One region of the Geodermatophilus sp. SYSU D00525 genome, then DNA from elsewhere that is predicted to be linked to it. Evidence: riboswitches for the same ligand, from Rfam matches in the RefSeq annotation. Region 1 holds a riboswitch; each other region holds the start of a gene.

What was found. Region 1 has a riboswitch for cyclic di-AMP ahead of ACI796_RS21055 (NlpC/P60 family protein). Riboswitches for the same ligand answer to the same signal wherever they lie in the genome.
Region 2: linked by a shared signal. The riboswitch ahead of ACI796_RS01885 (aggregation-promoting factor C-terminal-like domain-containing protein) and the one ahead of ACI796_RS21055 (NlpC/P60 family protein) in region 1 are both predicted to bind cyclic di-AMP.
Region 3: linked by a shared signal. The riboswitch ahead of ACI796_RS03420 (transglycosylase family protein) and the one ahead of ACI796_RS21055 (NlpC/P60 family protein) in region 1 are both predicted to bind cyclic di-AMP.

What each region holds. Positions count from the first base shown of each region.
Region 1 is NZ_JBJGZK010000035.1:23,351-33,669, forward strand. Features, by position in the region: gene ACI796_RS21040 (AMP-dependent synthetase/ligase) at 1-1,234, shown strand, start outside; gene ACI796_RS21045 (glycosyltransferase family 4 protein) at 1,278-2,420, opposite strand; gene ACI796_RS21050 (M48 family metallopeptidase) at 2,417-3,742, opposite strand; gene ACI796_RS21055 (NlpC/P60 family protein) at 3,853-5,076, opposite strand; cyclic di-AMP (ydaO/yuaA leader) riboswitch at 5,093-5,273, opposite strand; gene ACI796_RS21060 (hypothetical protein) at 5,431-5,718, opposite strand; gene ACI796_RS21065 (NlpC/P60 family protein) at 5,829-7,559, opposite strand; gene ACI796_RS21070 (DEDD exonuclease domain-containing protein) at 7,725-9,677, shown strand; gene ACI796_RS21075 (Lrp/AsnC family transcriptional regulator) at 9,688-9,972, shown strand; gene trpD (anthranilate phosphoribosyltransferase) at 9,994-10,319, opposite strand, start outside.
Region 2 is NZ_JBJGZK010000001.1:390,271-400,589, forward strand. Features, by position in the region: gene ACI796_RS01850 (VOC family protein) at 1-224, shown strand, start outside; gene argG (argininosuccinate synthase) at 267-1,715, opposite strand; gene ACI796_RS01860 (M18 family aminopeptidase) at 1,797-3,068, shown strand; gene ACI796_RS01865 (hypothetical protein) at 3,056-3,484, opposite strand; gene ACI796_RS01870 (DUF72 domain-containing protein) at 3,550-4,278, opposite strand; gene ACI796_RS01875 (SDR family NAD(P)-dependent oxidoreductase) at 4,295-5,134, opposite strand; gene ACI796_RS01880 (class I SAM-dependent methyltransferase) at 5,158-5,817, opposite strand; gene ACI796_RS01885 (aggregation-promoting factor C-terminal-like domain-containing protein) at 5,825-6,784, opposite strand; cyclic di-AMP (ydaO/yuaA leader) riboswitch at 7,027-7,187, opposite strand; gene ACI796_RS01890 (DivIVA domain-containing protein) at 7,339-8,238, opposite strand; gene ACI796_RS01895 (LLM class flavin-dependent oxidoreductase) at 8,508-9,665, shown strand; gene ACI796_RS01900 (FMN reductase) at 9,665-10,288, shown strand; gene ACI796_RS01905 (AmiS/UreI family transporter) at 10,279-10,319, opposite strand, start outside.
Region 3 is NZ_JBJGZK010000002.1:297,286-307,604, reverse strand. Features, by position in the region: gene glgX (glycogen debranching protein GlgX) at 1-1,156, shown strand, start outside; gene treY (malto-oligosyltrehalose synthase) at 1,153-3,513, shown strand; cyclic di-AMP (ydaO/yuaA leader) riboswitch at 3,762-3,896, shown strand; gene ACI796_RS03420 (transglycosylase family protein) at 3,900-4,511, shown strand; gene treZ (malto-oligosyltrehalose trehalohydrolase) at 4,622-6,373, shown strand; gene ACI796_RS03410 (dihydrofolate reductase family protein) at 6,373-7,095, shown strand; gene ACI796_RS03405 (ATP-dependent DNA ligase) at 7,198-8,268, shown strand; gene ACI796_RS03400 (alpha/beta hydrolase) at 8,318-9,883, shown strand; gene ACI796_RS03395 (DNA polymerase domain-containing protein) at 9,910-10,319, shown strand, end outside.

The DNA of each region.
Region 1 (10,319 bases):
CACCGGCCGGCCCAAGGGCTGCGAGCTCACCCACGGCAACTTCCTGTTCGAGATCGGCAACGGGATGAGCCTGCTCGACCGGTTCATGAACGTGCAGGGCTCGCTGCTGCTGTTCATCCCGCTGGCGCACGTGCTGGCCCGCGTCCTGCAGGTCGGCGCGGTGCGGACCCGCACCGTCATCGGCCACACGCCGGACGTGAAGAACCTGGTCGAGGACCTCGGCGGGTTCAAGCCGACGTTCGTCCTGGCCGTCCCGCGCGTGTTCGAGAAGGTGTTCAACCAGGCCAAGGCCAAGGCCGAGGCGGACAGCCCGGTCAAGGGGCGGATCTTCGACCGGGCCGCCCAGGTGGCCATCGCCTGGTCCCGCGCCCAGGACACCGGCGGCGCGGGCCTCGGCCTGCGCGTCCAGCACGCGCTGTTCGACCGGCTCGTCTACAGCAAGCTGCGCGCCGCGCTCGGCGGCCGCTGCCTCGGCGCCATCTCCGGCGGGGCCCCCCTCGGCGAGCGGCTCGGCCACTTCTTCCGCGGCGCCGGCGTGACCGTCTACGAGGGCTACGGCCTGACCGAGACCACCGCCGCCGCCTCGGTCAACCACGACCGCGCGCTGCGGATCGGCACCGTCGGCCGCCCGCTGCCCGGCGTCTCGTTCCGCATCGCCGACGACGGCGAGATCCTCATCCGCGGCGGCGTCGTCATGCGCGGCTACTGGAAGAACGAGCAGGCCACCGCCGAGGCGATCGACCCCGACGGCTGGTTCCACTCCGGGGACATCGGCGAGATCGACGCCGACGGCTTCACCCGGATCACCGGCCGCAAGAAGGAGATCCTGGTGACCGCCGGCGGCAAGAACGTCGCCCCCGCGGTGCTCGAGGACCGGCTGCGCGCCCACCGGCTGGTCAGCCAGTGCATCGTCGTCGGCGACCAGCGGCCGTTCATCGCGGCGCTGGTCACCCTCGACGCCGAGGCCCTGCCCGCCTGGCTGGAGAGCAAGGGCAAGCCGGCCGGCACCCCGCCCTCCGCGCTGGTCGACGACCCCGACGTCAAGGCCGAGATCGACGCCGCCGTCGCCGACGCCAACAAGGCGGTGTCCCAGGCCGAGGCGATCAAGAAGTACCGCGTCCTCACCACGGACTTCACCGAGGACAACGGGATGCTGACGCCGAGCCTGAAGCTCAAGCGCGCGGTGGTCATGAAGGAGTTCGACCAGGAGGTCGAGGCGCTCTACAGCCGCTGACCCCGGATCGACCGAGCCCCGTCCCGCCCCCGCGGGGCGGGGCTCAGTCGTGTGCGGGTTCCAGCAGCGCCGCGAGGTCGGCGGCGATCGTCGTCCACGACCAGCGCCGCTCCACCCACGCCCGCCCGGCGGCGCCCATGGCGCGGGCGCGGGCGGGGTCGTCGAGCAGCGCGCTGACCGCGGCGGCGACCGCGTCCGGGGAGCGGGGGTCGGCGACGACGGTGCCGGTCTCGCCGTCGCGCACCGCCTCCGGCGCGCCGCCCGAGGTGCCCGCGACGACGGGCAGCCCGACCGCGGCGGCCTCCAGGTAGACCATGCCCAGCCCCTCGACGTCCAGGCCGCCGCGGCGGGTGCGGCAGGGCATGGCGAACACGTCCCCCGCCGCGTAGTGCTCGGGCAGCCGGTCGGGGGGCACCGGGCCGGTCAGCACCACCGAGTCGCCCAGCCGCCGGTCGGCCACCGCGCGGCGCAGCCGGGCCTCGTCCGGGCCGCCACCGACCAGCAGCAGCCGCGCGCCGGGGTGCTCCGCGAGGACCCGCGGCCAGGCGGCCACGAGCACGTCCTGCCCCTTGCGCGGCACCAGCCGGGACACGCAGACGACGACCGGCGCCTCCCCCAGCCCGTGCCGCCGCCGCACCGCGGTGCCGTCGACCGCGGGGGTGAACCGGTCGACGTCGACCCCGGGCGACAGCTGCGCCAGCCGGGTGCGCCCGCCGAGGGCCGGCTCCAGGCGGCTGCGGGTGTACTCGCTGATGTAGGTCAGGACGTCCAGCCCGCCGGCGATGCGGCGCATGAGCTGCCGGGCGCCGGGCAGCGCGACCCACCCGGTCTCGTGCCCGTGGGTGGCCCCGACCAGGTGCCGCACCCCGGCGTCGCGGAGGGCGGGCGCCAGCAGGCCCAGCGGTGCGGCGGCGCCGAAGAAGGCGGTGTCGCAGCCGTGCTCGGCGGCCAGCGCCGTCGCGGCCCGGGCGGTCGCCGGCGTGGGCAGCAGCACCGCCGTCCGCTGCCGGACCACCCGGTAGGGCAACCGCGCGTCGTACGCCTCCCACCCCGGCGAGCGGGAGGCCAGCACGACGAGGGAGTCCGGCGGGCGGCGCTCGAGCAGCGCCGCGACGAAGGTCTGGATGCCGCCCTGCCGCGGCGGGAAGTCGTTGGTGACGACGAGCGTGCGGCCGTGGTCGCTCACCGGTCGCCCAGCCGCAGCCAGTCCTCGGCCATCGCGATCCGCTGCGCCGCCGTCGGGTGGGAGCCGAAGAACCACTGCCACGGCGCCGGCGGGCTGGGGTCGGAGACGTTGGTCTCGGCCAGCCGGCGCTGCATCTCGACGAAGGCGGCGGCGTCCCGGGTGAGGTCGAGCGCGTGCAGGTCCGCCCGGGCCTCGACGTGCCGCGAGACGAGGTTCTGCACCGGCGTCGCCACCAGGGACCCGACCGCGACGAGGAACAGCACCAGCGGCACCACGCGCGGGTCGCCCGCCGAGTCCGCGCCGGCCCGGCGCAGCAGCGGCGCCCAGGTCAGCAGCCAGCCGAGGAGGGCGACGGCGGCGGCCGCGCCGAGCGCCCCGATGAGCGTGCCGGTGAGGACGTCGTCGGTGGCCACGTGCCCGAGCTCGTGGGCGACGATCGACTCGATCTCGTCCGGGGGCACGTCGGCCAGCAGGGTGTCGTAGAGGACCACCCGGCGGGTGGAGCCGAACCCGGACACGTAGGCGTTGAGCGACGTCGTCCGGCGGGAGGCGTCGGCGACCAGGACGTCCTCGACCGGGGAGCCGCTCTCCTCGGCCAGCCGCAGCAGGTCGGTGCGCAGCTCGCCGGCCGGCAGGGGGGTGAAGCTGTTGAACGCCGGCTCGATGACCACCGGGTAGAGGAAGGAGCCGGCGACGACCAGCGCGGCCGCGCCACCGGCGGCCCACGCCCACCAGGTGCGGGGCGCGCGGCGGGCCAGCGCGACGAGCACCAGCAGGCCGAGGGCGGTGAGCGCGGCGTCGATGGCGGTGGAGACCCCGACGTCGCGCAGCCACAGGGGCCAGGAGCGGGTGGACAGCCCGTAGCGGTGCCGCACCACCTCGCCGTAGGCGGAGATCGGCAGCGTCGCCAGCCGGCCGAGGACGACGATCGCGACCGTGCCCAGCAGCACGGTGAGCGGCCGGCGCCGGCCTCCCGCGCGGCCGACCGCGGTGACCAGCCGGCTGCCGAGCCGGGTGAGGCCGAGCAGCGCCGAGACCGCCAGGCCGATCACCAGGTTGGTCAGCGACGCGGGACGGATGTCGGCGGCGAGGGCCTCGGCGCGCCGGACGACGTCGGCGGGCAGGCCGGCGTCGTCGGTGACCGGGGACGCGCCGCCGGGTGGGGTGGGCAGCAGCGTCCAGGGCGTGCGGACGGCGATGACCACGACGAGCGCCACGCCGAGGGCGAGCGCGACCAGCAGTGCCACCCGGCGGGGGCCGGCGCGGTCGGGCGGGGTGGCCTCGGGGCCGGGGCGGGTGCTCGTCCCGCCCGCCCTGCTCACCCGGCCGATCCTAGGCGGGCGCCCGCGCTGCACCGCGATCTCCCTCCGCGGACCCCGGGGGCCGGCGACCCGGACGGGTCACCGGCCCCCGGCCCGTGCGGTGCCGTCTCTTAGGCGATGCGGCGCATGGCGGTGATGCCGCCCATCGAGTCGACCGACACGACCTTCACCGGCTGCCCCGACGTGGAGGCGTGCACCATCTGGCCGTTGCCGATGTACATCGAGACGTGGCTGACCGGGCTGTAGTAGAAGATCAGGTCGCCCGGCTGCAGGTCCGCCCGCGAGACGGCGGTGCCCATCCGCGACTGCATGCTGCTGGAGTGCGGGAGGCTGATCCCGGCCGCCGCGTAGGCGTACTGGGTCAGGCCCGAGCAGTCGAAGGCGTCCGGCCCGCCGGCACCCCACACGTAGGGGTCGCCCACCTGGGCCAGAGCGGTCTGCACCGCGGTCTGCGCGGCACCGCTGCCACCACTGCCCGCGGACGGCGCCGGGGCCGGAGCCGGGGCGGCGGTCGCGGCCTGCGTGCCGGTCGCGGCGGGAGCGCTGTCGCCGCCGGAGTCGCTCTCGCCGTCCTCGGCGGTGTCGGAGCCGGCCTGCGCGCCGGCGACCAGGCCGGCCTCCTGCGCGGCGAGCGCCGCCTGCCGCTGCGCCTCGGTGAGCGCGGCGAACTGCGCCTGGTAGTCGGCGATGTCGTCCTGGAGCTGCGCCTCCTGGGCGCTCAGGTCGTCGAGGGTGCGCTGCGCCTCGGCCTCGGCGGCCTCGGCGTCGGCCTGCGCCTGCCGGGCGGCGACGGCCGCCTCGCCCACCTGGTCGAGGACCGAGGTGGTGTGGTCGGCGATCTGACCGAGGGTGGCCAGCGAGGCGACGAAGTCCTCGGCGGAGTCGCTGGTCATCAGCAGGTCGAGCCCGGCGAAGCCGTCGCTGTTGCCGGCGGTGTAGGCGCTGCGGGCCACCTGGCGGATCTGGCCGTCGAGGTCCTGCAGCTGCTCCTGCGCCTCGGCGGCGGCCCGGTCGGCCTCGTCGGCGGCGGCCTGCTGCTGGGCGAGGACCTCGCGGGCCTCGTTGACCCGCTCGGTGACGACCTCGAGCCGGTGGCCGGCCTCGGCGGCGAGCTGGGCGGCCTGCTCCGGGGTGCCGGCCCGCTCGGGGTCGGCGGCCGCGGTGCCGGACAGCAGGGTGCCGGACAGCAGGGTGAGGGTCAGCGCGGCGGTGGTGCCGACCAGGGTGACCCGGCCGAGGTGGCGGGCCCGCGACGGGCGGTGCGGGCCGGCGGTGCGGGGGGCGGATGTGGACTTCTCGCGTGCGTGCCCCAGGACGGGGCGGGGGGTCGCCACGGTCGGCGGCTCTCCGTTTCTTCCTCAGCAACCGCCTACCGAGTTAGCTGACGGGTTCGGGCTGGGAAGACGTGCCCTATCTCTGCGCCCCGGTCGGGACCGGCGCGCACGAGAACTCACCCCAGTGCTGCGGTGGGTCCCCGGCTCACCTCGCGCACCTCCGGGGAGGGCGTCCGGTGACTCGGCGGTGTCGGCCGAGGTCACCCTGCGTCGAGTGACGACCACCCGGCCGGACGGCGCCACAGTACGGACGTGATGCAGTTGTGACAAACGAGAGGTGCGTGGACTGTGAGAACACACACGGTCAGCAGCCGCGCCACTCCGGTGCGTACCCGATCGGGGTCCCGGCGCAGGTCAGCCCGTGCGCCGGCGCCCGTCCCGTGACGGCCGGTGCCGCAGCGGCGGCACCAGGCCGCCCTCGGCCAGCGCCCGCACGGCCCGCCGCTCGACGTCGTCGAGGTCCACGACGACGCCCGGCCGCGGCACCGCGCCGTCGGCGGTGCGGGCCGCCGGGACGGGGGGCACCGGCAGCAGCACGGGGCCGGTGTCCCGCTCCGCGGGCGGGGCGCCCAGCAGGGCGGTGACGACGCAGTCGGCGCAGCCGGCGCCGCGCGCGGTGCACGAGTCGCAGTCGATGAGCATGCCGTGTCCCTCCGGTGCCCCGGTCGCGCCGCCCGGTGCCGGGCCGCGGTCGGGACGGGTCTCCCTGTCGGTCGGCCGGCACGCTAGGGACGACCACCGACAGTCCCGGCTCAGCCGCCCGCGTACTCCCAGTGCCAGGGCTCCTCGCGGCCGTTGCCGGGATCGGCCCAGGTCGGGTGCAGCCACCCGAACCGGCCGGCGTTGGCGACCATCCACGCGTACTGCGGCGTGCCGAAGCCGTCGATGCCGCCGCACAGGTCGACCGCCAGCCCCCAGCCGTGGTTGCTGGTGCCCGGGACCGCGGCCAGCGCCGGCTTCTCCCCGTACAGGCGGACCTGGCCGGCGTAGGTGCGGTAGGAGTCGGTGATGCAGATCGGCTGCCCGAACGCCGTCGCGAACGCCGCGCTCATCGCCCGCCAGGCCGCCGCGGCGTCGCAGCGCAGCGAGTGGCCGCCCACGCCGATCGGGCACAGCGCGCTCGGCGGGATGAGGCCGTTGGGGTAGCCGCCCCAGGACCGGGCGCCGTCGAAGCTCGGCGGGTAGACGGTGTTGCCGCACTCGACCCGCAGGGCGCCGTCGGCCGGGCCGGGAGCGGGCACCTCCGGCCGCGGGCCGAGGCTCGGCCGCCCGACGTGGAGGACCTGGTCGGCGGGCAGCCGGCGGACGACGACGGCGCCGGCCCGCGCGTCGGCGGCGAGCATGGTCTGCGCGTCCAGCGCGATGCCGACGTGGCCCAGGCCCGACTCGGGGGTGCCGAGGAAGACCAGGTCGCCGGGCAGGACGTCGGCCGGGTCGACGGGCGTGGTGACCGCGAACAGCCCGGCCTGGTCACCGGGCAGGTCGATGCCGGCGTCGCGGTAGACGGTGGAGACCAGCGAGCCGCAGTCCCAGGAGTCCGGGCCGGCCGTCCCCGGCGCGTACGGCCTGCCGAGGGCGTCCATGGCCGCGGTGACCGCGGCCAGCGTCTCCGCGGGCAGCACGAGCACGGACACCGGCCGGCGCGGCAGCTGCGCGGCGCCCCGCTGGGCGCCGCCGGCGGCCGCCCCGACCGGGGTGAGCCCCGCGGGCAGGCCCCGCACGGGGTCGAGCAGCTCCGCCGCCGGGGGTGCGGCCACCCCGGCCTCGCGCAGCTGGTCGAGGTAGGCCCGCCAGTTGGCCGCCGTCTGGGTGTTGACGTCGACCTGCTGGCGCTGCAGGTCCGACAGCTGCCGGTCGACGTCGCCGAGCGCGACGTCGAGCTCCGCGGTCACCGCGTCGGCGGAGGCCTCCAGGTCGGCCACCTCCGCGGCCAGCCGGTCGGCCCGCTGCCGCGCCTCGGCGAGGACGGCGTCGGCGGAGGTCTGCTGGGCGACCGCGGCCTGCCGCTGCTGCTCGGCGGTGCGGACCACCTCGGCGGTGTGCGCGTCGACGGCCTCCAGGTAGCCCAGCGCCGCGACGACGTCGGCCGGGTCGCCGCCGGTGAGCAGCACGGTGAGCGGGGTCAGCGCGCCGCCGTCCCGGTAGACCGCCGACGCGTACCGCGCCACCACCGCCTGGTACTGCGCCAGCTCGCCCTCGGCGGCGTCGACCGTGGCGCGCGCGGCGTCGACGTCGGCCTGCGCGTCGGCCAACTGCTCCCGCGCGGCGGCCACCTCGGTCTGCCGCTGCTGCAGGTCGGCCTGGACCTCGGCGGCGCGCTGCTGCAGCCGGTCCAGCGCCTCGCTGTCGAGGACCCCGCTGGTCCCGCCGGGCTGGTCGCTGGGCTCCGCGGCCGCCGGGGCCGCGAGCAGGACGGCGGCCACCGCCGTGACCAGCACGGACACCACGCCCCGCCGGGTGCGCCCCAGGGAACGCGCGTGCATCGGACCACCTCTGCCGTTCCGGACCCCGCCGGTCCGCCGGGGGATCGTCATCTCCCCGGAGCCGCCGCCGCAAGCGGGACACGCACCGCCGGTCCCCCGGTCGGGCGAGGGCTCCCCCGGGCGCGCGTCCCCGGGACTGTCGGACCTCCGGCCTACCGTCCCGCCGTGCTCTTCCCCGCCAGCGGCACGGGCTCCTCGGTGCCGCGCCACGAGCAGGCACCCGCCCTCGGCGAGCGGCCGCTCCCCCGCACCCCCTACGTCCAGGCGAGCATCGAGGACCTCGGCACGCCGCTGGCCGGCGTCACCTTCGTCGTCGTCGACCTGGAGACCACCGGCGGGTCGCCGAAGGACAGCGCGATCACCGAGATCGGGGCGGTCAAGGTGCGCGGCGGCGAGGTGCTCGGGGAGTTCCAGACGCTGGTCGACCCCGGCTGCGAGGTGCCGCCCTACATCAGCGTGCTCACCGGCATCACCACGGCGATGGTCGCCACCGCCCCGCGGATCGACGCCGTGCTGCCGGCCTTCCTGGAGTTCGCCCGCGGCGCCGTCCTCGTGGCGCACAACGCCCCCTTCGACCTCGGGTTCCTGCGGGCGGCCTGCGAGCAGACCGGGACGCCGTGGCCCGCGGCCGCCTCGGTCGACACCGCGGTCCTCGCCCGGCGGCTGCTCTCCCGCGACGAGGTGCCCAACTGCAAGCTGGCCACCCTGGCGCCGTACTTCTCCGCCTCCACCTCGCCCTGCCACCGGGCCCTCGACGACGCCCGCGCGACCGTCGACGTCCTCCACGGCCTGTTCGAACGACTCGGCCCGCTCGGGGTGACGTCGCTCGAGGAGCTGCACGGGCTCACCCGCCAGGTCGACCCGGAACGCCGGAAGAAGCGCCACCTGGCCGACGGCGTCCCGCCCGGCCCGGGCGTCTACGTCTTCCGCGGCCCGCGCGAGGAGCCGCTCTACGTCGGGACGTCGAACGACCTGCGCACCCGCGTCCGCAGCTACTTCTCCTCCGGCGAGCAGCGCAGCCGGATGACCGAGATGGTCGCGCTGGCCCGGCGCGTCGAGGCCATCCCGTGCGCGCACGACCTCGAGGCCGCCGTCCGGGAGCTGCGGCTGATCGCCGAGCACAAGCCGCGCTACAACCGCCGCTCCCGCTTCCCCGAGCGCGCGCTGTGGCTGCGGCTGACCGAGGAGCCCTTCCCCCGGCTGTCGACCGTGCGGCGGGTGCGGCCCGACGCGGGGCTCTTCCTCGGCCCGTTCGCCGACCGGCGGGCCGCGGAGATGGCCACCGCCGCCATCCACGAGGCGCTGCCGCTGCGGCAGTGCACCACCCGGCTGTCCCCGCGGGTGCCCACGAGCACCTGCGCCCTGTTCGGCATGGGCCGCTGCGGCGGCCCGTGCGCGGGCCACCAGTCGGTCGAGGAGTACGCCGCGATCGCCGCGGTGCTGCGCGCCGCGGTGGCCGGCGACCCGAGCGCCCTGGTCGCGCCGCTGCTGGACCGGGTCGACCACCTCTCGGCCGCCCAGCGGTTCGAGGACGCCGGGGTGCTCCGCGACCGGGTCGCGGTCCTCGTGCGCGCGGTGCGCCGACGGCAGCGGCTGGAGTCGCTGGCCGCCGTCCCGGAGCTGGTCATCGCCCGGCCCGACGGCGCCGGCGGGTGGGCGCTGTCGGTCGTCCGGCGGGGCCGCCTGGTCGCCGCCGGGTGCGCCCCGCGCGGGACGTCGGTCCGCGACGCCCTCGCCGTCCTGCGCGCCACCGCCGAGACCACCCCCGACGACGGCGGGCTGGCCGCCACGGTCGACGAGACCGAGCTGGTGATGCGGTGGATGGAGAAGCCCGGCACCCGGCTGGTCGAGGTGACCGGCACGCTCGCCTGCGTCGCCCCGGGCACCGGCGGGCTCAGCGGCTTCCTCGCCCGGGTGGAGGCCGGCCGGGCGCTGCGCGACCCCTTCCACGACGGCCGGCAGCTGGGCACCCGCGCCCGCCCCGAGCGGGTCTCGAGCGAGGGACCGGCCGCCGCGGGACCGGTACCCGGCGGCGCCGTGACGCACTGGAACGGCCCTCCTGCAGGGGCCCGCGCCGAGCGGAGCGAGGCGTGGGGGGCCGGAGGGTCCTTCAACTAGCATCGCCGGCGTGATCACCGCCATCGTGATGGTCGACGCGGCCACCGACGCGATCCCCGAGGTGGCGGCCGCGATCGCCGACCTCGACGGCGTGAGCGAGGTCTACTCGACCGCCGGGGAGGTCGACCTGATCGCGATCGTGCGGGTCCGCGAGTTCGACCAGGTGGCCGAGGTGATCGCCGGGCGGATCAACAAGGTGCCCGGCGTGCTGGAGACCGAGACGCACATCGCCTTCCGCGCCTACTCGCGGCACGACCTGGAGGCGGCGTTCTCCCTGGGGCTCGAGGGCGAGTGACTCGAGGGCGAGTGACCGGCCTCAGCGGCCGGCGGCCTCGCGGCTGACGGCCACCCACCGGTCCAGCAGCGCGGCAGCCCGGCCGTCGTCGACCGCGGCGGCGGCCCGTTCGATCCCGGCGCCGAGCAGGTCCCCGAGCTCCCCGCCGCGCTCGTCGAAGGCGGCCAGCGCGGCGGCGGCGTTGAGCAGGACGGCGTCGCGCACCGCCCCCGGCTCGCCGTCGAGGACCCGCCGGAAGACCGCCGCGTTGTGCGCCGGGTCCCCGCCGCGCAGCGCGTCCGGCCCCGCCGGGGCGATGCCGAGTGCGGCCGGGTCCACGCGCCCGGGCGTCACCGCGCCGTCGCGGG
Region 2 (10,319 bases), on a different contig from region 1:
CCGACGGGCGCCCGCGCGGGCTGGCGCTGTGGGTGCAGGTGCGCGACCTGGCCGCCGAGGTGGCGCGGCTGGCCGCGGTCGGCGTCCCCGTCGTCGCGGCGCCCGAGCGCAAGCCGTGGGGCCTGCTCGAGGCGACGGTCGAGGACCCCGACGGCGTGGCGATCGTGCTCGTCGAGGTCCCCGCCGACCACCCGCTCCGGGCCGACGTCCGCCCGACGGGTTGAGTCGCCGAGCGGGCGAGCGGCGTGGGAGGACGGGGTCCTCTCCTAGTCGGTGCCGGACTCCATCGCGGCGCGGTCGAGCAGCTCGTCGTCGGCCGGGGTGGTCCGGCCGGCGATCGCCCGTGCGCCGCCCTCGGTCATCCGGTCGATCAGGCCGGTGGCGGCCGCCTGCGCGGCGCCGATGACGGCCGGCTCGGCTCCGCCGCCGACCATGCCGAGCCGCGCGTACTGCTCGAGCTTGGCGCGGGAGTCGGCGATGTCGAGGTTGCGCATGGTCAGCTGGCCGATCCGGTCCGTCGGCCCGAACGCGGGGTCCTCGGTGCGCTCCATCGACAGCTTGTCCGGGTGGTAGCTGAACGCCGGGCCGGTGGTGTCGACGACCGACCAGTCCTCCCCGCGCCGCAGCCGCAGCGTGACCTCGCCGGTGACGGCCATGCCGACCCACCGCTGCAGCGACTCCCGCAGCATGAGCGCCTGGGGGTCCAGCCACCGGCCCTCGTACATGAGCCGGCCCAGCCGCCGGCCCTCGGTGTGGTAGGTGGCGAGGGTGTCCTCGTTGTGGATGGCGTTGACCAGCCGCTCGTAGGCGGCGTGCAGCAGCGCCATGCCCGGCGCCTCGTAGATGCCGCGGCTCTTGGCCTCGATGACCCGGTTCTCGATCTGGTCGGACATGCCCAGCCCGTGCCGGCCGCCGATCGCGTTGACCTCGAGCACCAGGTCGACGGCGGAGGCGTACTCCTTGCCGTTGACCGAGACCGGCCGCCCGTTGGCGAAGCCGATGGTCACGTCCTCGGGCTCGATCTCGACGGCGGGGTCCCAGAACCGGACGCCCATGATCGGCTCGACGATCTCGATGCTCGTGTCGAGGTGCTCGAGCCGCTTGGCCTCGTGGGTGGCGCCCCAGATGTTGGCGTCGGTCGAGTAGGCCTTCTCCGCGCTGTCCCGGTAGGGCAGGCCGTGCGCGGTCAGCCACTCCGACATCTCCTTGCGGCCGCCGAGCTCCTCGACGAACCGCGCGTCCAGCCACGGCTTGTAGATCCGCAGCGACGGGTTGGCCAGCAGGCCGTACCGGTAGAACCGCTCGATGTCGTTGCCCTTGAACGTCGAGCCGTCGCCCCAGATCTGGACGTCGTCCTCGAGCATGGCGCGCACCAGCAGCGTGCCGGTGACCGCGCGGCCCAGCGGGGTGGTGTTGAAGTAGCTGCGCCCGCCGGAGCGGATGTGGAACGCGCCGCAGGTCAGGGCCGCCAGGCCCTCCTCGACCAGCGCCTCCCGGCAGTCGACCAGCCGGGCGACCTCCGCGCCGTAGGCGGTGGCGCGGCCGGGCACCGACGCGATGTCCGGCTCGTCGTACTGCCCGATGTTCGCCGTGTAGGTGCAGGGGACGGCGCCGCGGTCGCGCATCCAGGCGACCGCCACGGAGGTGTCGAGACCACCGGAGAAGGCGATCCCGACGCGTTCGCCGACGGGCAGGGACGTGAGCACCTTGGACACGAGGAAGATTATGCACGACCACGCATGACCATTCACGGGTGGGGGTCGGGCCACCGGACCCCGTGGGGCAGGATCGCAGGAGTGCCGGACCTCTCCGCGGGCGACGATCTGCGCGCCCTCGTCGATGCCTCCCCCTCCCCGTTCCACGCCGTCGCCGAGCTCGCCCGCCGGCTGACCGCCGCCGGGTTCACCGAGCTGGCCGAGGCCGACGCGTGGGAGCTCGCCCCCGGCGGGGCGCACTACGTCGTGCGGCAGGGCAGCCTCGTCGCGTTCCGGCTGGGCAGCGCCCCGCTCCCCGAGGCCGGGATGCGGCTGGTCGGCGCGCACACCGACTCCCCCACGTTCAAGGTCCGCCCCCGGTCCGACGTCCGGCAGGCCGGCTACCGGCTGGTCGGCGTCGAGCCGTACGGCGGCGGGCTCTGGCACACCTGGCTGGACCGGGAGCTGACCGTCGCCGGGCGGGTGGCGCTGCGCGGCGGCCGCACCGCCCTGGTCCGGCTCGACGGCGCCCCGCTGCGGCTGCCGTCGCTGGCCATCCACCTCGACCGGAGCGTGCGCGAGGGGCTGACGCTGGACCCGCAGCGGCACCTGGTCCCGGTGTGGTCGCGGGACCTGGACACCGAGCCGGGGCTGACCGAGGCGCTCGCCGCGGCCGCCGGGGTCGCACCGGGGGACGTCGTCGGGCACGACCTGGTGCTGGCCGACACCCAGCCCGCGGCTCCCGCCGGCCCCGACGGCACCTGGATCGCGGCGCCGCGGCTGGACAACCTGGCCAGCTGCCACGCCGGCGTGACGGCGCTGGTCGGCGCCGCGCCCGGGGAGCGCACGCAGGTGCTGGTCGCCAACGACCACGAGGAGGTGGGCAGCGGCTCGATGTCCGGGGCGCGCGGCAGCTTCCTCGAGGACGTCGTCCGGCGGCTGGTCGGCGTCACCGCGCCCGGGGACCCGCAGGCGCTGCCCCGGACCCTCGCCCGGTCCCGGCTGGTCTCGGCGGACACGGCGCACGCCCTCCACCCGACCCGCTACGACCGGCACGAGCCCGCCCACGCCCCGCAGCTCGGCGGCGGCCCGGTGCTGAAGGTCAACGCCAACCAGGCCTACGCCACCGATGCGGCCGGCGGCGGCTGGTTCGCCGAGCGGTGCGCCGAGGCCGGGGTGCCGCTGCAGCACTTCGTCTCCCGCGCCGACCTGCCCTGCGGCTCGACGATCGGCCCGCTGACCGCCACCCGGCTGGGCGTGGCGACCGTCGACGTCGGCGCGCCGGTGCTGGCCATGCACTCCTGCCGGGAGCTGGCCTCGGCGCTCGACGTCCCGCTGGTGGTCGCCGCGCTCACCGCCTGCTACACCGGCTGAGCGGGCGGCTCCCGGTCGGCCGGGCGGTCGGCCGGGCGGTCGGGCCGGTCCGGCGGGGAGCGGCGGAGGACGTCGGCGAAGGACTCCTCCAGCCGCGCCCAGGTGCCGCTCCACTCGACGAGCGGCTCGAGGATCCGCTCGAAGACCGCCAGCTGCTCGTCGAAGGCCTGCAGCTGGCCCATCAGCCCCTCGATCAGCTGCCGCTGCGCCCGCACCGACGACGCGATCGACCGCACCTGCGCCGCCGACATCGCGCCGGGCGGGGAGGGCAGCCGCGGCAGCGCCAGCCCCGACGGCACGGCGCCGGCGGCCAGCCGGGTGGCCCGGTCGGTGAAGCCGCGCAGCTGCGCCACGAACTCCTCGACCGACCGCGCGACCAGCCCGCCGTCGCGGGGCCTGTCCTCGGACTCGCTCACGCGCACCTCCCCCGGCCCGCCCGCCCGGTCGGCGGGAACCGGCCCCAGTCTCGCGGGTGCGGACCTCAGCCGCCGGTCAGCGCGCGCAGCGTCTCCGCGTTCCGGACGGCGTGGCCGTACCCGTCGTTGTTGAAGTACGCGTACACCTCACGCCCCTGCCCGGCCCACTCGCCGATCCGGTCGGCCCACCAGCGCAGGTCGGCGTCGGGGTAGGAGCCGGCGTAGAGGTGGTGGGGGTCGGGGCCGTGCAGCCGGACGTAGACGAACGGCGCCGTCGCCCGCAGCACGCACGGCAGGCCGGCGCCGCTCATCACGCAGTACGCGGCACCGTGCCGCTCGAGCAGGGCGAACACGCCGTCGTCGTGCCAGCTGGGGTGCCGGAACTCCACGGCCACCCGCATCCAGTCCGGCAGCAGGCCGAGGAAGTGGTCGAGCCGGGCGTCGTCGCGGGCGGCGGCCGGGTGCAGCTGGACGAGCAGCACCGCCCGCCGGGGGCCGAGCTCGTGCCAGGCCGCGGTCATCCGCTCGACCCAGGCCTCAGGGGCGTACAGCCGCTTGGCGTGGGTCAGCCCGCGCGGGGCCTTGACCGACAGCCGGAAACCCTCGGGCAGCCGCTGCCGCCACGAGGCGAAGGTCGCGGTGCGCGGCCAGCGGTAGAAGCTCGCGTTGAGCTCCACGGTGCCGAACCGGTGGACGTAGTGGGCCAGCCGCTCCCGGGGGGGCGTCCCCGGTGGGTACAGGACGCCCTCCCAGTGGTCGTAGCTCCAGCCCGACGTGCCGACGTGGACGGCCACCGGCGCTCCCGCCCGGTCAGGCCCGGCGCAGGCCGGCCAGCCGGGTCGCGGCGGCGAGCACCCTCCCGTACGAGCCCGGCGCCAGGCGCACCAGGACGTCGGGGACGACGGCGCTGGCGCCGATGAGCAGCCGCGGCCGGCGCCGCTCCACCGCCTCGACGATCCGCTGCGCGGCGCGGTCGGCCGGATAGCGCAGCAGCTTCGCGAACTCCCGCTTGCCCCGCTCGGCCTCCGCGGGGTCCGCCCCGCTGGCCACGCGGGCGGACTCGGCGATGCGGGTGGCGATGCCGCCGGGGTGCACGCTGGTCACGCCGACGCCGTCCTCGGCCAGCTCGTGCCGCAACGCCTCGGTGAACCCGCGGACGGCGAACTTGCTCGACGCGTACGCCGCCTGCCCGGCCGGCGCCATGAGCCCGAACAGGCTGGAGACGTTGACCAGGTGCGACCCGGGGTGCGCCTTCAGGGTGGGCAGCAGCGCGTGGGTGAGCCGGACGGCGGCGCGGAAGTTGACGTCCATCACCCACTCGAACTCCTCGAGGGTCACCTGGTCGAACCGCCCGCCCAGCGCGACGCCGGCGTTGTTGACCAGCAGCGTCGTCCCCGGGTGCCCGGTGACGACCCGGCCGGCGGCCTCGCGCAGCTGCCCGGCGTCGGCGAGGTCGGCGACGACGGTGTCCACCGACCGGCCCGGGGAGGCCGCGCGCACCGACGCCGCGACGCCCTCGAGCCGCCCGGCGTCGCGGTCGACCAGCACGAGGTCGCTGCCGCGGGCGGCCAGCCGCGGGGCGAGCGCGGCGCCGATCCCGCTGGCCGCCCCGGTGACGACGGCGGTACCGGTGAAGGCGTAGGGGTGCACCCGGCGACCGTATCCGGCGGCGCTCAGGGCAGCCGCCACACCGTCGTCCGGCGCAGCCCGGGCCCCTCCGTCTCGGGGACCTGGTACACCGCGGCGGCCTCCAGCCGCTCGTGCGGGAGGTACGGGCGGCCGGGGTCGCCGACGAGCACCTGGCAGCCGCGGGCCCGCGCCCGGTCGAGGAAGGGCAGCACCCGCCCGGTCATCTCCCGGTCGTAGCAGACGTCACCTGCGACGACGACGTCGACGGCGGGCGGCTCGCGGTCCAGGACGTCGCCGGTGACGCTGATGCCCGCGACGCCGTTGAGGCCGGCGTTGACGCCGACCGCGGTCCGGGAGAACGGGTCGACGTCGCTGGCCAGCACCCACCGGGCACCGGCGAGGACGGCGGCGACGGCCACCAGGCCGCTGCCGGACCCGAGGTCGAGCACCGTGCGGCCGGCGACGGTGGCGGGCTCGTCGAGCAGGTGGCGGGCCAGTGCCTGCCCGCCGGGCCAGGCGGCCGCCCAGAACGGCGGCTCGTCCCCCGCCCCGCCGGCCGCGGTCTCCATCGCCTCCCAGAGGGCGACGACGTCGTCGGCGACGTGCAGCCGCACCTCGGGGACGAGCGAGGGCCGGCGCACCTGGGTGTGCGCGCGGACGAAGCCCGCGGGCACCACCCGGGTGGCCGGCCCTCGATGGATCACCTTCGGATCAGTACCAGCCGGTGGCCTGCGAGTGCGCCCAGGCGTCGCACGCGCTGCCGTAGCGCTGCTCGATGTAGATCAGGCCGGCGTCGATCTGGCGGTAGCCGTCGGAGGTCTTGGCGATCCCGGTGCTGGCCCAGGTGGAGTTCAGGAACTGCGGGATGCCGTAGGCGGTGCTGGTGGGGTTCTGGGCGTTGGGGTTCCAGCCGCTCTCCTTGCCCCACAGCTTCTCCAGGCAGGAGAACTGCTCGGAGCTGCCGACCTTGCTCAGCGCGTAGTCCTTGAAGGAGCCGGACGGCGCGGCGGGCGCGGCCTCCTGCGCGGCGGCCTCCTCCGCGGCCTGCTCCTCGGCGGCCTGCTGCGCGGCGGCGGCCTCGGCGGCGGCCTGCGCCTCGGCGGCCTGGCGGGCGGCCTCCTGCTCGGCGGCGACGCGGGCGGCCTCCTGCTCGGCGGCGACGCGGGCGGCCTCGGCCTCGGCGGCCTGGCGGTCGCGCTCGGCCTGCTCGGCGGCGAGCTGCGCGTGGGCGGCACCGGCCTCCTGCGCGCTGCGCTCGGCGCGCGAGGCGGCGACGTCGGCCAGCGACGTCAGGTCGGTGGCGTCCGGGGTCTGCCCGGCGGCCGGCTGCTGGGGGACGCCCAGCTCCTCGGCGACGCTGACCGCGGTGCCGGCGTTGTCGGTGCCGGCGGAGGCGGCGGGGCCGCTGGTGGAGACGACGCCGACGATCAGCGCGCCGGCGGCGGCGGCGCCGAGCAGCAGGGCCGGGCGGCGCGGGCCCAGCGGGGGGCTGCCGCGGCGGAAGAGGCGCCGGCGCGCGGGGGCCTCGGCGGCCTCGGCACCGCCCCCGGCGGCGGGCAGCTCGGGGGTGGCGGTGTGGGCGTCGGTGTCGGGGGTGGTGGGGGTGTCAGCGGTGGCGAGCTCGACGGTCGCGGGGGCGTCGGCAGGCGTGTTCGGGACGTGGCGGGACATGAGGGGGTGTGGGCTCCGAGGGAGAGTGGCGCGCGGCAGCGGGCCCGGAGGCGGACCTCGGGCATGCGGGTACGGCGCGGGTCTGTGGGTGTCGCGGACTACGGGGTCCCCGGCGACGTCGTCGCTGGGAGCGGCAGGACAGGAGCAGCCGGCGTCAGGCGGACGCGGGGGCGCGGTGTGCGCGCGGACGGCTGCACCTGCGGGCCGCTTCGGCCCGGAGGCGGGGCATGCGGAGACTCTCCGTTTCTTCCGTGAGCCGCCTACCGAGTTAGCTGACGGGTTCGGGCGGGAAGGAGCCCTACGCGCGCCGGGCCGGAGCTCGGCGGGCGCGATTCACCCCAGTACTGCGGTGGGTCCCCGGCTCGCGCCCGCAGGTGCGGACACGACTCGGCGGCGTCCGGCCGGGCTCCCCGGAAGGGGGACCTGACGACCAGCCGGACGCCAGCCACCGTACGGTCGTTACCGGTTCGTGACAACCGACGGGGCCGGAGTGACGGCCGTGACGGGTGGTGCGGACTCCCTCGGTCCGGAACCGGCCCCCGCGTCGCCGCTGGTCAGGAGGCCGCCGCGACCTCGGGCCGGCCGGGTCCGAGCAGCGGTGTCACGTCGGACACGTCCGTCCCCGGGGGCGCCGGACGCGCCCCCGCGCGCGGCTCGGCAGCCGGGTCCTCCCCGAGCCGGGGCAGCCCGCGCTTGTCGCCGAGGGCGGGGACGTCGTCGGGCACCACGCCGGTGACGACGGCGAGCGCCTCGTCGAGCTGACCGGTCAGCAGGCGCAGCCACTCCCGCGCCCGGTCGCGCTCGTCGCGCAGGGGTGCGAGCTCGGCCTCGACGGCGCGCCGGCGCTCGAGGGCCTCGGCGTCGGCCCGGGCCCGCGCCTCGGCGGCCTCGCGGTCCCGGCGCTCGCGCTCGGCGGCGGCGGCCCGCTCCAGCCGGGCCGCCTCGCGGCGCGCGGCCTCGAGGACCGCCGCGGCCTCGCTGCGGGTCTGCTCGCGGGCGGCGAGCACCGCCTCGCGCATCTCGGCCACCCCGGACAGCCGGGCCTGCGCCTCGGTGAGCGCCTCGGCCCGGATACGCCCGGCCTCCTCCTCGGCGGCGGCGGTCAGCGCGGCGGCCTCCTCCCGGGCGCGGCGCATCATCTCCGCCGCGTCCTCGGGGCCGGGCAGGCTCTGCCGCTCCCGGACCAGCTGGGCCAGCCGGCGGCGGGCGTTCTGCAGCTCGGCCGACGCGGCGGCGTAGCGGCTGAGCAGGTGCTCGTTCTCCCGGCGCAGGACCAGGAGCTCGGTCTCGGCCCAGGCGACGTAGTCGTCGACCTGCACGCGGTCGTAGCCGCGCACCGCCCCGGTGAACACCGGACCGGTGCCCAGCAGGCCGTCGAGCCCGCGCCCCGGAGGCGGCTCCGGAACGCCGTTCCCGGCCCCGTCCGGAGCAGCTCCCTGTCCCCGCAGCGACATCCCGGTTCCCCCTCGGTGCGCCGTCCGATCCGGTCCCCCACCGGCCCGCCGGCGGGGTGATCACAGAGTCGCACCCGCCGGGTGCCGCCGACCGGGCCGACACGGACACGCGCCCCGCCCGCGGAGTGGGCACGCCCGGACGTGCCGGGCCGCTCACCGTGCGCGGTCGAGAGGTCTCAGTACGGTCACGGACCCGTCGGGAATGCCCGGCGGGGGTCGGTCGTTGGGGCGGGTACAGTAGTTGCACTCTCAACCACTTGGAGCACGAGATGCAGTTCGGGGTCTTCACGGTCAGCGACGTCACGACCGACCCGACGACGGGGCGGACGCCGAGCGAGGCGGAGCGGATCAAGGCCGTCGTCACCATCGCGAAGAAGGCCGAGGAGGTGGGCCTCGACGTCTTCGCCCTCGGCGAGCACCACAACCCGCCGTTCTTCTCGTCCTCCCCCACCACCACGCTGGCCTACGTCGCGGCGCAGACCTCCCGGCTGCAGCTGTCGACGTCGACCACGCTGATCACCACCAACGACCCGGTGAAGATCGCCGAGGACTACGCGATGCTGCAGCACCTCGCCGACGGCCGGGTCGACCTGATGATGGGCCGCGGCAACACCGGCCCGGTCTACCCGTGGTTCGGCCAGGACATCCGCAACGGCATCCCGCTGGCCGTGGAGAACTACGCGCTGCTGCGCCGGCTGTGGGACGAGGAGGTCGTGGACTGGCAGGGCCGCTTCCGCACCCCGCTGCAGGGCTTCACCTCCACCCCGCGGCCGCTGGACGGCGTCCCGCCGTTCGTGTGGCACGGCTCGATCCGCTCGCCGCAGATCGCCGAGCAGGCCGCCTACTACGGCGACGGCTTCTTCCACAACCACATCTTCTGGCCGAAGGAGCACACCCAGCGGATGGTGGAGTTCTACCGGTCCCGCTTCGAGCACCACGGCCACGGCGCCGCCGACCAGGCGATCGTCGGTCTCGGCGGGCAGGTGTTCATGCGGAGGAACAGCCAGGACGCCGTCGCCGAGTTCCGGCCCTACTTCGACAACGCACCGGTCTACGGGCACGGGCCCTCGCTCGAGGACTTCTCCCGCGAGACGCCGCTGACCGTGGGCAGCCCGCAGCAGGTGATCGAGCGCACGCTCGGCTTCCGCGACTACGCCGGCGACTACCAGCGGCAGCTGTTCCTCGTCGACCACGCCGGCCTGCCGCTGAAGACCGTGCTCGAGCAGCTGGACCTGCTCGGCGAGGAGGTCGTGCCGGTGCTGCGCCGCGAGTTCGCCGCGCTCAAGCCGGCGCACGTGCCCGACGCGCCCACCCACGCCGCCCGGGTGGCGGCGCGCGGCGGGGCGCAGGACTCGACCGTCTACGCCGCCGGTGACGACGTCACGGGCCAGGTCACCGACGCGGCCCGCGAGGAGGTGTCCCTCTGATGACCACCCGCACCCTGGCCGTCGTCAGCGCGGGGCTCGGCGTGCCGTCGTCGACCCGGCTGCTGGCCGACCGGCTCGCCACCGCGACCGTCGCCGCGCTGCGCGAGCGCGGCGAGGACGCCACCGTCGAGGTCGTCGAGCTCCGCGAGCACGCCCGCGACGTCGCCGACGCGCTCGTCACCGGGTTCCCCAACGCGGCGCTGCGCGAGGCGGTCGCGACGGTGACCGGCGCGGACGCGGTCATCGCGGTCACGCCGGTGTTCACCGCCTCCTACAGCGGCCTGTTCAAGTCCTTCGTCGACGTGCTCGACAAGGACGCGCTCACCGGCACGCCGGTGCTGCTCGCGGCGACCGCCGGCACCGCCCGGCACTCGCTGGTGCTCGAGCACGCGATGCGGCCGCTGTTCAGCTACCTGCGCGCCGCCCCCGTGCCGACGGCGGTCTTCGCGGCGAGCGAGGACTGGGCCGGCGGCGACGGCACCAGCCAGGAGCTGGCCGCGCGGATCACCCGCGCGGCCGGCGAGCTGGCCGACGTCGTCACCGGCCGGCCGTCCTCGGCCCGGCCGGCCGACCCCTTCGCCGACGTCCCCTCCTTCGAGGACCTGCTGCGGGGTCAGGCGTAGGGCCGGTCCTGCGCCGGCGGAGGCGCGCGTC
Region 3 (10,319 bases), on a different contig from region 1:
GCAGTCGCTGCAGCTGATCATGGACTCGCTGCGGTACTGGGTCACCGAGATGCACGTCGACGGGTTCCGGTTCGACCTGGCCTCCACGCTGGCCCGGCAGTTCCACGAGGTGGACCGGCTGTCGGCGTTCTTCGACCTGGTGCACCAGGACCCGATCGTCAGCCAGGTGAAGCTCATCGCCGAGCCCTGGGACGTCGGCGACGGCGGCTACCAGGTGGGTAACTTCCCGGCGCTGTGGACCGAGTGGAACGGCAAGTACCGCGACACCGTCCGCGACTTCTGGCGCGGCGAGGACGCCACCATCGGCGAGTTCGCCAGCCGCATCTCCGGCTCGGCCGACCTCTACAAGCACTCCGGCCGCCGGCCGGTGGCGAGCATCAACTTCGTCACCGCGCACGACGGGTTCACCCTCAACGACCTCGTGTCCTACAACGAGAAGCACAACGAGGCCAACGGCGAGGACAACAACGACGGCGAGAGCCACAACCGCAGCTGGAACTGCGGCGTCGAGGGCGAGACCGACGACCCCGAGGTGCTGGAGCTGCGCGCGCGGCAGCGGCGCAACTTCCTCGTGTCGCTGATGCTCAGCCAGGGCGTGCCGATGCTGCTGCACGGCGACGAGCTCGGCCGCACGCAGCGGGGCAACAACAACGGCTACTGCCAGGACTCCGAGCTGACCTGGATCGACTGGGACGACGTCGACGAGGGGCTGCTGGAGTTCACCAAGCTGGTCACCCGGCTGCGCACCGAGCACCCGACGTTCCGCCGCCGCCGGTTCTTCCACGGCCGGCCGGTGCGCCGCGAGGAGGGCGACCCGGTGCAGGACGTCGCCTGGTTCACCCCGGCCGGCGAGCTGATGAGCGACGAGGACTGGGACGCCGGCTTCGCCAAGTCGCTGGCGATGTACCTCAACGGCCACGGCATCCGGGAGACCGACGAGCGCGGCGAGGACGTCGTCGACGACTGCTTCTACCTGGCGTTCAACGCCCACCACGAGCCGATCGACTTCACCGTGCCGCCGTCGGAGTACGCCGAGGGCTGGACGGTCGTCGTCGACACCGCGGAGATGGGCCAGGTGGAGCCGGTGCAGGTCAAGGCCGGCGACGTCGTCACCGTGGCCGCCCGCGCCACCGTCGTGCTGCAGGCCGCCCCGTGAGCGAGGCCCCGGACGGCAGTCAGTCCGTTGACGCTGCCGAGCGGCGGCGGGCCACGCCGGCGGCGACCTACCGGCTGCAGGTGACCGCCGACTTCACCCTCGACGACGCCGCGGCCGTCGCCGGCTACCTCGCGGACCTCGGCGTCACCCACGCCTACTCCTCCCCGCTGCTCCGCTCGGCCGCGGGCAGCACGCACGGGTACGACACCGTCGACCACGCGCACGTCGACGAGTCGCGGGGCGGGCAGGAGGGCTTCGACCGGTTCGTCGCCGCGCTGCACGAGCACGGGCTCGGCCTGGTGCTCGACCTCGTGCCCAACCACATGGGCGTCGCCGACCCGGCCGAGGCACCGTGGTGGTGGGACGTGCTGCAGCACGGGCGCGACAGCGCGCACGCGTCGGCCTTCGACGTCGACTGGGACTTCGGCGGGGGGCGCGTCCGCATCCCGGTGCTCGGCTCGGCCGACGACGTCGAGAAGCTCGAGGTGGTGGACGGGGAGCTCCGCTACTACGACAACCGCTTCCCCATCGCGCCCGGCACGGGCGAGGGCACGCCGCAGGAGGTGCACGACCGGCAGCACTACGAGCTGGTCGACTGGCGGCGCGCCGACGCCGACCTCAACTACCGGCGGTTCTTCGCCATCAACACCCTCGCCGGGCTGCGCGTGGAGGACCCGGAGGTCTTCCGCGCCACGCACGAGCTGGTGCTGCGCATGGTCTCCGACGGCGCCGTCGACGGGCTGCGGATCGACCACCCCGACGGCCTGGCCGACCCGAAGGGCTACCTGGACCGGCTGACCGACGCGTCGGGCGGCCGGTGGACGGTGGTCGAGAAGATCCTCGAGCCCGGCGAGGACCTGCCGGAGAGCTGGCGGGTGGCCGGCACCACCGGCTACGACGCGCTGGCCGAGGTCGACGACGTCCTGGTCGACCCGGCGGGCGAGGCGGCGCTGACCGCGCTGGACACCGAGCTGTCCGGCCGGGCGGTCGACTACGGGCAGCTGGTGCACGACTGCAAGCGCGAGGTCACCGACGGGATCCTCGGCTCCGAGGTCGCCCGGCTGGTCCGGGTGATCGGCGAGCTGCCGGGCGTCGACGTCGACACGGAGGAGGAGGCGCTGGCCGAGCTGCTGGCCTCCTTCTCGGTCTACCGCACCTACCTGCCCGACGGCCGCGAGCACCTCGACGCCGCGGTGGGCGACGTCCGCGACCGCCGGCCCGACCTGGTCGCCGCGGTGGACGCGCTGCACCCGGTGCTGGCGCAGGCCGGCACCGAGGCGGCCACCCGGTTCGAGCAGACCAGCGGCCCGGTGATGGCCAAAGGCGTCGAGGACAGCGCCTACTACCGCTGGGCGCGGTTCGTGGTGCTCAACGAGGTCGGCGGCGATCCGGCGCGCTTCGGCAGCACCCCGGAGGAGTTCCACGAGGCACAGGCGCGGCGGCTGGAGCGCAAGCCGGAGTCGATGACGACGCTCACCACGCACGACACCAAGCGCAGCGAGGACACCCGGGCCCGCCTGGCCGTCCTCGCCGAGGTGCCGACCGAGTGGGCGGACCTGGTCCGCGGCTGGCTGTCCCGCCACCCGCTGCCCGACCGGCCGCTGGCCCACCTCGTGTGGCAGAACCTGGTCGGCGCCTGGCCGCTGTCCCGCGAGCGGGCGCACGCCTACGCCGAGAAGGCCGCCCGCGAGGCCGGGCAGTCGACGACGTGGACCGACGTCGACGAGGCGTTCGAGGCGCAGCTGCACGCGATGGTCGACGCCGCCTTCGACGACGCGGCCACGAACCGCGAGATCGAGGCGTTCGTCGCACGGATCGCCCCGGCCGGCCGGTCCAACGGGCTGGCGCAGAAGCTGCTGCAGCTGACGATGCCCGGCGTCCCGGACGTCTACCAGGGCACCGAGCTCTGGGACCACTCGCTCGTCGACCCCGACAACCGCCGCCCGGTCGACTACGACGAGCGGCGCGCGCTGCTGGCCCGGCTCGACGGCGGGGAGGTGCCCGAGGTCGACGAGACCGGCGCGGCCAAGCTGCTCGTCGTCTCGCGAGCGCTGCGGCTGCGGCGGGACGCCCCCGGGCTGTTCACCGGCTACACCCCGGTGGCCGCCACCGGGTCCGCCGCGCAGCACGTCGTCGCCTTCGACCGTGGGTCCGGAGAGCAGGGCGGCGCGGTGACCGTGGCGACCCGGCTGCCGGTCGCGCTGGCCGCCACCGGCTGGGGCGACACCGCGCTGACGCTGCCGACCGGCGCCTGGCGCGACGTGCTCACCGGCACGCGCGTCGTCTCCGACGCCGGCGGCGCGCCCGTCGGCGAACTGCTGGCCCGGCTGCCGGTGGCCCTGCTCGTCCGGGAATGAGACGGAGGTCACGGCGGCGCCGGCCGGCGCCGCCGTGACCTGCGCCTCCCCCGGCCGCCGGGCGCGGGCCACCGCGGGGGACGCCGGGCGACACGCCGTGACGGGTGGGGCGGGTGTGCCGTCTCGTGATGCGGCCGTTACGTTTGCTCCCGCACGCAGGCCAATGACTGCCGCGTGCCGGAGTCGGTCCGCCGAACCCCGTCCGCCGGGCTCCGTTCCTCCTGCACAGCCAGGACGGGGGTGGGGGACCCACTTCGGCGCCTGCACCGCGGTCACGGGGGGACCGGACGCAGCGCCTCGGGGTGAAGCCGCACGTCGTGCGGCCGGGGCACCGATCGCTCCGAACCCGACAGCTCACCTCGCAGGCGGCGGATCGGAGATCCCCCATGCGCACGTCCACGTCCCTGCTCCGCCGTGCCCTCGTGACGACCGGCGTGGCCGCGGCCGCGATCGGCGTCGCCGCCGGCCCGGCCTCGGCCGCCGCCCCCAACGACTGGGACGCCGTCGCCCAGTGCGAGTCCAGCGGCAACTGGAGCATCAACACCGGCAACGGCTACTACGGCGGGCTGCAGTTCAGCCAGTCCACCTGGGCCGCCTACGGCGGCACCGAGTACGCCGCCCGCGCCGACCAGGCCACCAAGGCGCAGCAGATCGCCGTCGCCGAGCGCACGCTCGACGCCCAGGGCCCGGGTGCCTGGCCCACCTGCGGGAAGAGCCTCGACCCGTCGGCCCCGGAGGCCGGCACGGCGGCCGCCGCGCCCGCCCCCGAGCCCGCCGCCGCGCCTGCGGCGGCCGAGCCGGACACGGCCTCCCGGGCCGGCGAGTCCGCCGCCGGCGCCTCCGGCGGCTCGTACACCGTCCGGTCCGGCGACACGCTGGGCAAGATCGCCCGAGACCAGGGCGTCGACGGCGGCTGGAAGGCGCTCTACGCCGCCAACAGCGGCACGGTCAGCGACCCGAACCGGATCTACGTCGGCCAGGAGCTGAAGCTGGCGTGACCCGGGGCGGCAGCCGGGGGACCCGCTCCCCCGGCTGCCGCTCGCGGTTGACCGGGCCCGCAGCGGGCAAGAGGGACCGGTCAGCCGCGCTACCGCTGGGAGGCCCCCGCATGTCCGCACCCGTCGAGTTCGCCGTCTGGGCGCCCGTGCCCGAGCGCGTGCGCCTGCAGGTCGACGGCACGGTGCACGACATGCGCCGCGACGACGACGGCTGGTGGCGGGCCGAGGTCGAGGCCGGCCCGGAGTCCGACTACGGCTACCTGCTCGGCGACGACGACACCCCCCGCCCAGACCCGCGCTCGCGCCGGCAGCCCGACGGCGTGCACGGGCCGTCCCGCCGGTTCGACCCGTCGGCGTACGCGTGGGGCGACACCGCCTGGACCGGGCGCCCGCTGGCCGGCGGCGTCGTCTACGAGCTGCACGTCGGCACGTTCACGCCCGAGGGCACCCTCGACTCGGCCATCGACCGGCTGGGCCACCTCGTCGACCTCGGCGTCGACTTCGTCGAGCTGCTGCCGGTCAACGGCTTCGACGGCACGCACAACTGGGGCTACGACGGCGTGCTCTGGTACACGGTGCAGGAGAGCTACGGCGGGCCCGCGGCCTACCAGCGGTTCGTCGACGCCTGCCACCAGCGCGGGATCGGCGTGATCCAGGACGTCGTCTACAACCACCTCGGCCCGTCGGGGAACTACCTGCCGCTGTTCATGCCGGTCTTCTCCGAGGGCGGCGCGAACACCTGGGGCGAGTCGGTCAACCTGTCCGGGCCGGACTCCGACGAGGTCCGCCGCTACGTCCTCGACAACGCCCTGATGTGGCTGCGCGACATGCACGTCGACGGGCTGCGGCTGGACGCCGTCCACGCGCTGGTCGACGAGCGCGCCACCCACGTGCTCGAGGAGATGGCCCAGGAGGTCGACCGGCTCTCGGTCGCCGTCGGCCGGCCGCTCACGCTGATCGCCGAGAGCGACCTCAACGACCCCCGCATGGTCACCCCGCGGGTGGCCGGGGGCACCGGCATCGCCGCCCAGTGGAGCGACGACTTCCACCACGCCCTGCAGGCCGTCCTGACCGGCGAGGGCCAGGGCTACTACGGCGACTTCGCCGAGGCCGGCCTCGCCGGGCTGGCCAAGACCCTCACCGGCGCCTACTTCCACGACGGCACGTGGTCGAGCTTCCGCCGCCGCTCCCACGGCCGGCCGGTGGACACCGCCCGGCTGCCGGGCTGGAGGTTCCTGGGCTACCTGCAGGACCACGACCAGATCGGCAACCGCGCGATCGGCGACCGCGTCTCGGCGACGCTGTCCCCCGGCCTGCTCGCCGTCGGCGCGACCCTGGTGCTGACCAGCCCGTTCACGCCGATGCTGTTCATGGGCGAGGAGTGGGGCGCCTCGACGCCGTGGCAGTTCTTCACCAGCCACACCGACCCCGACATCGGCCGGGCGACGGCGGAGGGCCGCAAGAGCGAGTTCGCCGAGCACGGCTGGGACGCCGACGAGGTGCCCGACCCGCAGGACCCGGAGACGTTCCGGCGCTCGAAGCTCGACTGGGCCGAGCTGGACCGGGAGCCGCACGCGCGGCTGCTCGAGGTGCACCGGACGCTGCTGGCGCTGCGCCGGCAGCACCCCGACCTCGTCGACGCCGACCTGTCGGCGGTCGAGGTCGGCTGGGACGACGAGGACCGCGTCCTGGTCGTGCACCGCGGCGGGCTGCGGGTGGTGGCCAACCTGTCCGGGCGGCCGCAGCCGGTGCAGCTGGACCGGCCGGCGACCGGGGTGCTGTTCGCGACCGCCGACGAGCCGTCCCTGGACGGCGCGACGGTGACCGTCCCGGCCGAGAGCGCGGCCGTCCTCACCACCTGATGCGCCGGCTGCTCCCCTCCCCCGGCGGGGCGGACCTCACCGACGACGACCTGGCGGCGGCCTACGCGCTGCCGCCCGGTCGCTCGTTCCGCGTGGACTTCGTCGCCTCGCTCGACGGCGCGGTCACCGTGGACGGCGTCAGCGCCGGGCTCGGCTCGCCCGGCGACCGGCGGGTGTTCTCGACGCTGCGCGCGCTGGCCGACGTCGTCCTGGTCGGGCACGGGACGGCGGCCGGTGAGGGCTACGGCCCGGTGACGACGGCCTCGGCGGTCGGGCGGCGGCGGGCCGCGCTCGGCCGGCCGCCGGAGCTGCCGGTCGCGGTGGTGTCGCGCCGGGCCTCGCTCGCGCCCGGCGCCCGGCTGGCGCAGCCGCCCACGCTGCTGGTCACCTGCGCCGCCGCGGACCCCGGCCGCCGGGCCGCGCTCGCCGACGCCGGGGTGGACGTGCTGGTCTGCGGGGACGCCGACGTCGACCTGCCGCTCGCGCTGGACCGGCTCGCCGACCGCGGCCTCGAGCAGGTGCTGTGCGAGGGCGGGCCGTCGCTGCTGTCGGCGGCGCTGGACGCCGGCGTGGTCGACGAGCTCGACCTCACCGTCTCCCCCGCGCTGGTCGGCGGCCAGGCGCGGCTGCTGGACCGTACGCTGCGCGACGTCGTCCGCCCGCGGCTGACGCAGGTGCTCGAGGAGGACGGCGTCCTGTTCACCCGCTACGCGGTGCGCTGAGTCCACGGCGCGGGTCCCGGGGTGGCAGTCATGGCCGTTCCTGCCACCCGTCCGGTCGACGGCGGTCTGCCGGTGCGGGGGTCCGCTGGTTGACTGACCTGCATGGACCTGCCCGTGCTGCCGCCGGTCAAGCCGATGCTGGCCAAGGCCACGACGAAGCTCCCGACCGGGGACGGGCTGTTCTACGAGCCCAAGTGGGACGGCTTCCGCTGCATCGTCTTCCGCGACGGCGACGAGGTGGAGCTCGGCAGCCGCAACGAGCGCCCGCTGACCCGCTACTTCCCCGAGGTCGTGGCCGCGGTCAAGGAGGCCCTGCCCGAGCGCTGCGTCGTCGACGGGGAGATCGTCGTGCCGCAGGGCGACCGGCTGCACTTCGAGTCGCTGCTGCAGCGCATCCACCCCGCGAAGTCGCGGGTGGACCTGCTCGCCGAGCAGACGCCGGGCCACTTCGTCGCCTTCGACCTGCTCGCGCTCGGTGACGAGTCGCTGATGGAGACGCCGTTCGCCGAGCGCCGGCAGCGGCTGCGCGAGGTGCTGGACCGCGGGCACGAGCGGGTGCACGTCACCGCGGTCACCCGGGACGCCGCGATCGCGCAGCGCTGGTTCGACGAGTTCGAGGGGGCCGGTCTCGACGGCGTGGTCGCCAAGGACGCCGACCTGCCCTACGGCCCCGACCAGCGGCTGATGACCAAGGTCAAGCACGTGCGCACCGCCGACTGCGTGGTCGCCGGGTTCCGCTGGCACAAGAGCGGACCGGTCGTCGGGTCGCTGCTGCTCGGGCTGTACGACGACGGCGGCCTGCAGCACGTCGGCGTCGCGGCGTCGTTCCCCATGGCGCGGCGGGCCGAGCTGGTGGAGGAGCTGGCGCCCTACCGGGCTCAGGCGCTCGACGGGCACCCGTGGCAGGACTGGGCGAACGCCGAGGTGCAGGAGAACGGCGAGCACCGGATGCCGGGGGCGCAGAGCCGGTGGAACGCGAAGAAGGACCTGTCCTGGGTGCCGCTGCGCCCGGAGCTCGTCGTCGAGATCAAGTACGACCAGCTGGAGGGACGGCGGCTGCGGCACACCGGGCAGTTCCTCCGGTGGCGGCCCGACCGCGAGCCGCGCAGCTGCACCTACGACCAGCTCGAGGTCCCGGTCCGCTACGACCTGGCCGAGGTGTTCAACGGGTGACCGGCACCTGCGGAACGGCCTGTCCGCGGCGCCTCCTACGGTCGTGAGCATGCGTCTGCGCCGCGGCCTGCTCGCCGCCTCGACCGGACTGCTCGTGGCGGTCGCCGGCTGTAGCTCCTTCTCGGACCCGGACCCGTCGTCGGCGGACTCCTCGTCGGCCGCCTCCTCGACGCCGGCCGAGCCGGAGGCCGCGCCGATCACCTGGACCGACTGCGACGCGCAGATCACCGAGCTCGTGGCCGGCACGCCCGGCAGCGAGCGCGACCTCGCCTTCGAGTGCGGCCGCACCGAGGTGCCCATCGACCACGAGGAACCCGAGGGCGCGACGCTGCCGCTGTTCCTCGTCCGCGCGACGCTGGCCGGGCAGACCGACCGGATCGGCTCGCTGCTGGTGAACCCGGGCGGTCCCGGCGTCTCGGGGGCCGACCTCGGGCTGAGCCTGGCGCTGTCGCTGCCCGAGGACGTGTTGCGCCGCTTCGACGTGGTCGGCTTCGACCCGCGCGGCGTCGGCCTGTCCACGCCGGTGGAGTGCGTGCCCGCCGAGCTCAAGGACCGCATGACCGCCGCGGAGCCCCGGCCCACCGACCAGCAGCAGATGGACGAGGTCCTCACGCTCAAGGACGAGGCGGCCGACGCCTGCGCCGAGGAGTACGGCGACGCGCTCGGCACCTTCAACACCGTCGCCACCGCGCGCGACATGGACCTGCTGCGCGAGTCGCTGGGCGACGAACAGCTGACCTACCTCGGCTACTCCTACGGCACCACGCTCGGCTCCACCTACGCCGAGCTGTTCCCGGAGAAGGTCCGCGCGATGGTGCTCGACGCCGCGGTCGACCCCGACGCCGACCCGCAGGCCGACGCGGAGGCACAGGCCGCGGGGTTGGAGGCGGGGTTCGACGCGTTCGCCGCCAACTGCGTCGCCCTGGTGTCCGGGTGCCCGATCGGGGGCGACCCCCGGACGTTCGTGCAGGACCTGCTGACCGCCGCCGCCACCACGCCGATCCCGAGCAGCACGCCCGGAGAGACCCGCACCGCGACACCGGGCGTCGTCGTCGCCGCCGTCACCGCGGCCCTCTACGACACCGGGTCGTGGCCGCAGCTCTCGCAGGCGCTGGCCGCCGCGCGCAACGGCGACGCGGCGGGCCTCTTCTCGATCGCCGACCCCTCCGCCGGCCGGCTCCAGGACGGCACGTACACCAACCGGCTCGACGCCGACTTCACGATCAGCTGCGCCGACACCCCCGAGGAGGAGACGTTCTCCGAGGAGGAGGTGCTGCAACTGGCCCAGGAGTGGTCGCAGCGGTACCCGCTGTTCGGCGCCGGGGCCGCCTCCGGGCTCTACACCTGCGGCGTGTGGGACGCCGAGCGGACGCCGCTGCCCGAACGGGACGCCGAGGGCAGCGCGCCGATCCTCGTCGTCGGCAACTCCGGGGACCCGGTCACGCCGCTGCCCGGCGCCGAGGACCTGGCCGCGGACCTCACCGCCGGCACGCTGCTGGTCTGGCAGGGCCAGGGGCACACCGCCTACCCGAAGACCGACTGCGTCACCGCGGCGGTCAACGCCTACCTGATCGACCTCACGGCGCCCCAGGACGGGCTGACGTGCCCGGCCTGAGCCGCCCCGGACCCGGGAGCTGACGGATGGCGAGCAGCAAGGACGCGGTCACGCTGACCGTCGACGGGCACGAGGTGCGGGTCTCCAACCCGGAGAAGCCGTACTTCGCCGAGCGCGGCATCCGGAAGATCGACGTCGTCGAGTACTTCGTCAGCGTCGGCGAGGGGATCCTGTTCGCCCTGCGGGACCGGCCGACGACGCTGGAGCGCTGGCCCGGCGGCGTCTTCGAGGGCGCCCGGCTGTCGACCCGGATGGACAACACCGGCGACGCCTTCTACCAGAAGCGGGTGCCCAAGAACGCGCCCGACTGGGTGCCGACGGCGCACATCACCTTCCCCAGCGGCCGGACGGCCGACGAGATCGCGCCGGACTCGGTCGCCGTCGTCGCGTGGTGCGCCAACCTCGGCACGCTCACCTTCCACCCGTGGCCGGTGGA